Regions from separate parts of the Pantoea sp. sgz302252 genome, predicted to be linked through region 1. Evidence: predicted binding sites of a transcription regulator. Region 1 holds the regulator's gene; the other holds the start of a gene.
What was found. The regulator sigma-54, encoded in region 1, starts transcription at its own class of promoters, with help from an activator protein. The targets are predictions, from matches to a motif close to GTTGGCACANNTTTCGCTNT.

Region 1 (4,396 bases):
TTACGCTCATGTTTTACGTTTTTCCAGCGTCCTGTGACGTGACTGAACGTTCTTGCCGCGAGAGCGGAAGTAGTCAGCAAGCTGCTCGGCAATATACACCGAACGATGTTTACCGCCAGTACAGCCAATCGCCACTGTCAGATAGCTGCGATTGTTGGTTTCCAGCATAGGTAACCATAGCTCAAGATAACTGCGTGTTTGATAGATAAAATTGTGAACTTCTGTGTGCCTGTCGAGGAACGCCGCCACCGGTTTATCGAGGCCGGTCATTGGGCGGAGTTTCGGGTCCCAGTGCGGGTTTGGCAGGAAACGCACGTCAAACACATAATCCGCATCAATCGGGATTCCGTGTTTAAAGCCGAACGATTCAAACACCATTGTCAGCTCACGCTCTCGCTTGCCCAGCAGGCGAGTACGCAGCATTTCTGCCAGCTCGTGGACTGACATTTCCGAGGTGTCGACAATCAGGTCTGCGCGGGAACGCAACGGTTCCAGCAGGTCGCTTTCCTGATCGATGGCGCTTTCCAGTGACAAATTCTTGCTTGAGAGCGGATGCAGGCGACGCGTGTCGCTGTAGCGACGAATCAACGTGTTGCGGTCAGCATCAAGGAAAAGCAGCTGCGGAGAGAACGTCTCCGGCAGGTTTTGCATCGCCTGTTCGAAAATCTCCGGAGATTCCGGCATGTTACGGACATCAATGCTGACCGCCGCAGACATCTGCCGGTCAGCAAGGCTTTTCGCCAGTTCGGGCAACAGCACTACTGGCAGGTTATCCACGCAGTAAAAGCCCATATCTTCCAGCGCGCGCAGGGCAACAGATTTACCTGAGCCCGAGCGGCCGCTGACGATCATCAGTACCATCAGCCGTTTCTCCTTACGACAACCACGCTCCCGTTAGGCATCATCATCACTGACCTCTTCGCCAGTGATAATTTCATACAGTTCCTGATCGCTTTGCGCGCTGCGCAGGCGACGGCAGATAGTCTTATCCGCCAGGCGTTTTGCCACCAGCGAGAGAGTATGCAAATGGGTTTTGGTTTGATCGGCTGGCACCAGCAGGGCAAACAGCAGATCGACCGGCTGATTATCAATCGCATCAAAGGCGATAGGCGTTTCAAGTTGCACGAACACGCCGACAGCGCGGAGCGTATCCTCTTCCAGCTTACCGTGAGGAATGGCGATACCGTTACCAATGCCTGTACTGCCCATTTTTTCACGGGTCAGGATCGCTTCGAATACCACCTGCGGCGGTAAATTCAGCTGTTTTGCGGCCAGTTCACTGATAATTTCCAGCGCGCGCTTCTTACTTTGGCAGTGAACTGCACTGCGGGTACATTCCTGGTTAAGGACATTGCTCAGTTGCAGAGCCGAATCGTTGTTCATCATAATTTCACCTGCGTACCGCCTGACCCGAAGGACCGGGACAGGCGTACGCCCGGACAATTAGTGTTGTTTCAGTTTATCTTTATGTTTGGTCAGCTGGCGTGCCAGCTTATCAATCAGACCGTCGATGGCGGCATACATATCCTGCCCTTCCGCACTGGCATGAATTTCGCCCCCGTTCACATGCAGGGTGGCGTCCGAGATATGAGTCACTTTTTCCACTTTTAACACAATATAGACCTGATTGATCCGTTCGAAAAACTGCTCAAGCTTCGCAAATTTTGCATTCACAAACTCGCGCAGAGCGTCAGTGATTTCGACGTTGTGTCCTGTGATATTGAGCTGCATAGTGTCTTCCTTATCGGTTGTGTCAGACCAGCTGTTTACGCTGGTTGGACGGCGGAATGGATAAAGACTCTCGGTACTTTGCAACGGTGCGGCGTGCCACCATGATGCCCTGTTCGGACAGCATGGAGGTCAGCTTACTGTCACTCAGTGGTTTCGCGGGATTTTCCGCGGCAATTAACTTCTTCACCAACGCTCGAATGGCCGTGGACGAGGCTTCGCCGCCGCCTTCGGTATTCACATGGCTGGAGAAGAAATACTTAAGCTCAAAAATGCCTCGTGGGCTGTGAAGATACTTTTGCGTTGTCACGCGCGAAATCGTGGATTCATGCATTTCCACCGCCTGGGCGATATCCGCCAGCACCATGGGTTTCATGAACTCTTCGCCTTGCTCGAAAAACGTCTGCTGTTGTTCAACGATGCAACGACTCACCCGCAGCAGCGTGTCATTGCGGCTTTCCAGGCTTTTAATGAGCCATTTGGCTTCCTGCAAATTACTGCGAATGAATTGGTTGTCAGCCTCGTTTTTAGCGGTATTGCACATCCCGGCATAGTGCTGATTAATTTGCAGGCGCGGAATGCTGTCAGAATTGAGCTCGACAGTCCAGCGGCCGCTGATTTTACGGACCAGCACATCAGGGATGACATACTCCGGCTCGCCGGTCTGAATAGACTGACCCGGGCGCGGATCCAGCGATTGTATTAGCGTGACGGCTTCTTTCAGCACGTCTTCTTTGAGACGTGTGACGCGCATAAGAGAACGAAAATCGTGGTTCGCCAGCAGATCGAGGTGATCGCTAATGATCTTTCGGGCTTCTTCAAGCCACGGCGTCTCTTTGGCAAACTGAGAAAGCTGGATCAACAGGCAATCGCGTAAATCTTTCGCGGCGACGCCGACAGGATCGAAGCGCTGAATGCGCTTGAGCACCGCTTCCACTTCATCCAGATCGAGCTCTTCATTGCCGATGCTTTCGAGGATCTCTTCGACGGTGGCCGTGAGATAACCCGTGTCATCAACGGCATTAACGATAGAGGTCGCGATGGCGCGATCGGTGTCGGAAAAGGGGGTCAGCTCCACTTGCCACATCAGATAGTCCTGAAGCGATTGAGTGGTTTCACCCTGATAGACAGGTAATTCGTCATCCTGATAATCAGTACCGGTGCCGGAAGGGGTTCCCGCGGTGTAGATTTCGTCCCAACTGGCATCGAGCGGCAGCTCGTCCGGCATCTCTTTTTGTTCGAGTGCATCGACGGTGTCGAAGGCTTCGTTGTCAGTTTCTTCTTGCGAATCAACTTCTTCGTGAAGATCGGTTTGCTCAAGCAGGGGATTACTCTCCAGCGCTTGCTGAAGTTCCTGTTGCAGCTCGAGCGTAGAAAGCTGCAACAAGCGAATAGCCTGTTGCAGTTGCGGCGTCATGGCGAGCTGTTGACTGAGCCTTAATTGCAAACCTTGCTTCATAATCAGGGCAAATATCTCCGACCAGAATGTCTGTAGTCACTACCCTATCAGAGTCTGAAGTCTTCCCCAAGATACACACGCTTAACATGTTCGTCTTGAAGGATTTGTTCTGGCGTGCCGTGGGCAATCAGATGCCCCTGGCTTACGATGTAAGCACGTTCACAAACCGCTAACGTTTCACGAACGTTGTGGTCGGTGATGAGCACACCAAGACCGCTGTCGCGCAGATGCTCAATGATGCGTTTGATGTCGATGACCGATATAGGGTCAACACCGGCAAACGGTTCATCGAGCAGGATAAATTTCGGATTTGCCGCAAGCGCACGGGCAATTTCGACACGGCGGCGCTCGCCCCCGGACAGCGCCTGACCGAGGCTGTCACGCAGATGTTCGATGTGAAACTCTTCCATCAGCTCGTTGGCACGATCAACGCGTTGCTCATTGGTGAGGTCATCACGGATTTGCAATACTGCCATCAGGTTGTCGAACACGCTCAGACGGCGGAAAATAGAGGCTTCCTGCGGCAGGTAGCCGATACCCCGGCGTGCACGTGCATGCAGTGGCAGCAGGCTGATGTCTTCATCATCAATAATGATGTTGCCAGCATCGCGGGACACAATGCCGACCACCATGTAGAAGGTGGTGGTTTTACCTGCACCGTTTGGCCCCAACAGGCCAACGATTTCACCCGAATTGACCGTCAGGCTGACGTCTTCAACCACCCGACGTCCCTTATAGGCTTTCGCAAGATTCTTCGCAGTTAATGTTGCCATAACGTATTAGTTACTCTTCTTTTGCTCAGCCGGTTTGTTGGCGCCGCTCTTATCCTGCAGCTGCGACGGTACCAGAACGGTTGTTACGCGCTTACCTTTTTCGCTAAACGCCTGCATTTTCTGCTCTTTCACCAGATAGGTAATTTTGTCACCGGTGATATTGCTGTCGAGCTGTTCCAGATAAGCCTTACCGGTCAGGACGACCAGATCGCTGGCAACCTCGTAATGCATTTTAGAAGCGTGGCCTTTAACTGGCTTTCCGCTGTCCTGCATCTGATAGAAGGTGGCTGGATTACCGTAGCCATCAATCGTCTCTTTGCCTTTTTCGCCCGCAGGACGAGTCACCACAACCTTATCGGCATTAATCTTGATACTGCCCTGCGTCACGATAACGTTGCCGGTAAATGTGGCCACGTTGCCCTGCATGTCGAGGGAT
Region 2 (4,396 bases), on a different contig from region 1:
GAGTGGCTGCTGTATAGCGTGGAAAGCACTTCCGCCTCCAGCGCTCGCGGGTTTGTGCGCGGCGAGTTTTACACCCAGGATGGTGTGTTAGTCGCTTCGACGGTGCAGGAAGGGGTGATGCGTAACCGCAATTGATATTGCGTGATTGCCGGGTGGCGCTAACGCTTACCCGGCCTACAAACCGGAAAGTAGGCCGGGCCAACGCAGTGCCGCCCGGCAATATCACCAAAAAACAAAAGCCTCCGATTCGGAGGCTTTCGTCGCTATGGAGATAACGTCGAGGATTGAGTTGTCTGATGCCCTCTCCCCCAACCCCTCTCCCACAGGGCGAGGGTGCAAACACTAAAGGCTCTCCCCAGGAGAGAGCCTTGCTGTCTACCTAGGCGTTATAAGCATTCTCGCCATGGCTGTTGACGTCCAGACCCTCGCGCTCCTGCTCTTCCGGTACACGCAGGCCCACAGTCAGGTCAGCCAGTTTGTAGCCGATGAAGGCAACAACCGCAGACCAGACGATAGTGATGGCGACACTTTCCAGCTGTACCAGCACCTGATGGCCCATGGTGACACCTTCGGCATAACCCACGCCGCCCAGTGAAGTCGCCGCGAAGATACCGGTCAGGATACAACCCACAATCCCACACACGCCGTGAACACCGAACACATCGCAAGGGTCATCTACACGTAACCAGCGTTTCAGTGCGGTGACACCCCACAGACCCGCCAGACCTGCCGCGATGCCAACAATCAGCGAACCGCCAACCCCGATGTAGCCACAAGCCGGAGTGACCGCAACCAGACCAGCGATAGCACCTGAACAGGCTCCCAGCAGAGAAGGTTTACCGCGAACAGCCCACTCACCGAAGACCCAGGCCAGAATCGCTGCGGCGGTTGCCACAACGGTATTCACGAACGCCAGTGCCGCAATTTCGTTGGCTGAGCTTGCAGAACCTGCGTTGAAACCAAACCAGCCGACATACAGAATAGCGGTGCCGGTGAAGACCATTGGCAGGTTATGCGGTTTGAAAGCTTCTTTGCCAAAGCCCGCGCGTTTGCCGATGAGGTAGGCACCAACCAGCCCCGCGACTGCGGCGTTGATATGCACGACGGTACCGCCTGCAAAATCCAGCGCGCCATGTGTTGCAAGTAAGCCGCCGCCCCAGACCATGTGCGCGATTGGCACATAGGAGAAGGTCATCCACACGGCCACGAAAATCAGTACCGCAGAGAAGCGAATACGTTCTGCAAGGGAACCGACAATCAGGCCAACGGTGATACAGGCAAACGAACCCTGGAACGCCACGTGGATGTACTGATAGAAGGTGCCCATCAGCGCTTTCAGCTCAATGCCTTTCAGCATCACCCAGTCGAAGCTGCCGAAGAAATTCCCACCGGTCCCGAACGCCAGGGTGTAACCGTAAACCACCCACAGCACGCAAACCAGTGCGAAGGACACCGTGACCTGCGTCAGCATGGAGAGCACGTTTTTACCGCGGATCAGGCCGCCGTAAAACAGCGCAATCCCAGGGATACTCATAAACAGCACCAGCGCGGTGCTGATCATCATAAAAGCGTTATCCGCTTTGTCAGCAACAGCGGGAGCCGCCATCGCCAGACCCGGCAGCAGAGCCAGTACACCAGGGGCAAATTTCAGTACTTTATTCATTTTCTCGATCCCTATCACTGTGTGGTCTGAGAATTACAGTGCCGCTTCGTCGGCTTCGCCGGTACGAATACGAATAACGCGTTGCAGCTCGGCGACGAAGATTTTGCCGTCGCCAATTTTGCCGGTGTAGGCCGCTTTGCTGATCACATCGATAACCTCTTCAAGCTGGTCATCGGCGATAGCGACATCGATTTTCACCTTAGGCAGGAAGTTGACGCTATATTCGGCACCGCGGTACAGCTCGGCATGGCCCTTCTGACGACCGAAGCCTTTCACTTCGGTAACGGTCAGCCCCTGAATACCAATGGAAGACAGCGCTTCACGCACGTCTTCGAGTTTGAATGGTTTGATTACCACGGTAACCAGCTTCATAGATCCCCTCCAGTCAGAATTCGGTAATGGCTGCGGCTAACACGTAGGAGGTAAAGCAAGCGGCGTGCCAGAAATAAAAATCTGGCCACTACATGAAGTGTGGAGGCGTTTTATGGGGGAGGAATGAGTCGGAAAGCGGATGGGCAAGCACAGCGGACACAAGGCCAGAAACAAAAACGCACCAGCGTAGTGCACGGTGCGTTTCACTTTTGCACCAGCTTGCGCTGGTGTTATCAGATTGCCTGATAGTGGTGCATCAGGCGATAAGCGACTCTTCTTCGATGCTTGCCGCCAGCTCTTCACCCGCCAGTTGCAATTGATACATCTGCCAGTAACGGCCTTTGGCTTCAAGCAATTGCTGGTGAGTACCCCTTTCAACCGCCTGCCCGCGATGCAGCACCATGATGGTATCCGCTTCCACAATGGTCGACAGACGGTGTGCGATCACCACCAGCGTTGTGCGTTCACGCACCGCTGCCAGCGCCTGCTGAATGGCTTGTTCCGTGCCGGAATCGATGTTGGCTGTGGCTTCGTCGAGGATCAGAATTTGTGGCGTATCCACCAGCACACGAGCCAGTGCCAGCAGTTGTTTCTGCCCCACGGAGAGATTATTGCCCTGCTCGCCCAGACGGGTGTAAATGCCGTCATCTAAGCCACGAGCCAGCTCCGCCAACTGTACCGTTTCCAGTGCTTGCCACACCTGCTCTTCGCTGATGTCTCGCCCCAGCGTCACGTTGGCAAAGAAGGAGTCTGCCATTACAACCGGATCCTGCTGAACCATCGCCACGCCCTGACGAAGCACGCTGTGGCTGAGCGAGGAAAGCGGACGTCCATCAAGACGGATTTCCCCTTGGCTGAGCGGGTAATAGCCCATCAACAAACTGGCCAGCGTGCTTTTGCCGCTGCCGGTGTGCCCAACCAGCGCCACAAAATGACGTGAAGGCACGTTCAGGTTGATGTCCTGCAGCACTAGCCTATCGCCGCGATAAGCGAATGAAACGTTATCAACGTCAATTGAACCGCTACGCAGCGGCTGCGGATCGCCGCCATAGTTCTGGCGCGGCTTGTCCATCAGCTCGAACACACGCTCGCCCGCCACGACCGCTTGTTGAAGCATCGATTGTTGCGTCGTGAGTTCAATCAACGGTTCGTTCAGACGGCCGAGATAGCTGATAAACGCATAAAGCACGCCCACTTCAATCGTTCCTTTGGTCGTCAGCCCGAACAGCATCAGCAGGCCACAGAGGATCAGCGAAGAAAACAGGCTCAGCAGCGGGCGCAGCAGGAAACCGTCCAGACGCAGCGTCTGCATGCGGGCAATATAATGCGAACGACTCGCCTCACCCATGCGCTCACCAAAACGCGCCTGCTGGCGGAACTGCTGGATAACGCTCATGCCGTTAATGACTTCGTTAAAGCCGTCGTTGATGTCCGCCAGATAAGCACGGACGCGGCGCACAATCGGCGTACTGTAACGCTGATAGATAACCATCACGACAATCACCACCGGGAAGATAGCAATCGCCACCAGCGCCATTCGCCAGTCGAGACTGAACATCGCCACCAGCATCGCACTGATAAGGGCTGCACTGCGCAATACCGTGGAAACGACCGTGACGTAGAGATCGCGGATAACTTCAGTGTCGTTGGTCACGCGCGAGATCAACTGCCCGACAGGCTGCACATCAAATTCGCTCAGCGGCTGGCGCAGCGCGGCATCCATCACATCGGTACGCAGTTGCTGCACCACGCCCACCGCCGCCCGGTTAAACAGCAGCGATTGAACATAGTGCAGCGAAGCCGCCAGCAGCTGTAAACCCACATAGGCCGCAGCCAGCCCAGCCACAATGCCCAACGGCAGATAGCTTTTCGCCACCATGTTATCGATGAAGTAGCTTATCAGCAGCGGCCCGGTGACTTCGGCGGCCGCAGCAATCCACATTATTACCATGCCGATGCCGAGCGGTTTACGCCACGGCGAGCCATATGCCAGCAGGCGTTTCAGGGTTGGCCACAGTTGTCCAAAACTACGCATTGGCGGCCTCCTCTTGCTCGTCCGGTGCATCGTTGAGTGCCGCCTCAAGTTGTTGATAACGGTACATATCGCGATACCAGCCTGACTGGATCGCCAGGTGTTCATGCTCGCCGCGTTGGGCGATATGCCCATGCTGCATAACAATGATTTCGCTCGCTTCGGTCAGCGCTGACAGACGGTGTGCGCTGATAATGACGGTGCGCCCCTCGCCCCACTGACGCAGGTTGTGCAGGATCTGATGTTCTGTGCGTCCATCAACCGCCGAGAGTGCGTCGTCGAGGATCAGGATCTCCGCATCCAGCAGCAACGCGCGCGCGATAGAAATA

Region 2: glnK (P-II family nitrogen regulator) is a predicted target of sigma-54. The motif match lies at 2,088-2,107, and genes of this name have one in related genera.

What each region holds. Positions count from the first base shown of each region.
Region 1 is NZ_JBLFJW010000013.1:48,786-53,181, reverse strand. Features, by position in the region: gene npr (PTS phosphocarrier protein NPr) at 1-10, opposite strand, end outside; gene rapZ (RNase adapter RapZ) at 7-861, opposite strand; gene ptsN (PTS IIA-like nitrogen regulatory protein PtsN) at 895-1,386, opposite strand; gene hpf (ribosome hibernation promoting factor) at 1,444-1,731, opposite strand; gene rpoN (RNA polymerase factor sigma-54) at 1,754-3,187, opposite strand; gene lptB (LPS export ABC transporter ATP-binding protein) at 3,235-3,960, opposite strand; gene lptA (lipopolysaccharide ABC transporter substrate-binding protein LptA) at 3,967-4,396, opposite strand, start outside.
Region 2 is NZ_JBLFJW010000007.1:67,752-72,147, reverse strand. Features, by position in the region: gene tesB (acyl-CoA thioesterase II) at 1-135, shown strand, start outside; gene amtB (ammonium transporter AmtB) at 380-1,663, opposite strand; gene glnK (P-II family nitrogen regulator) at 1,697-2,035, opposite strand; gene ACLW56_RS07320 (SmdB family multidrug efflux ABC transporter permease/ATP-binding protein) at 2,292-4,070, opposite strand; gene ACLW56_RS07315 (SmdA family multidrug ABC transporter permease/ATP-binding protein) at 4,063-4,396, opposite strand, start outside.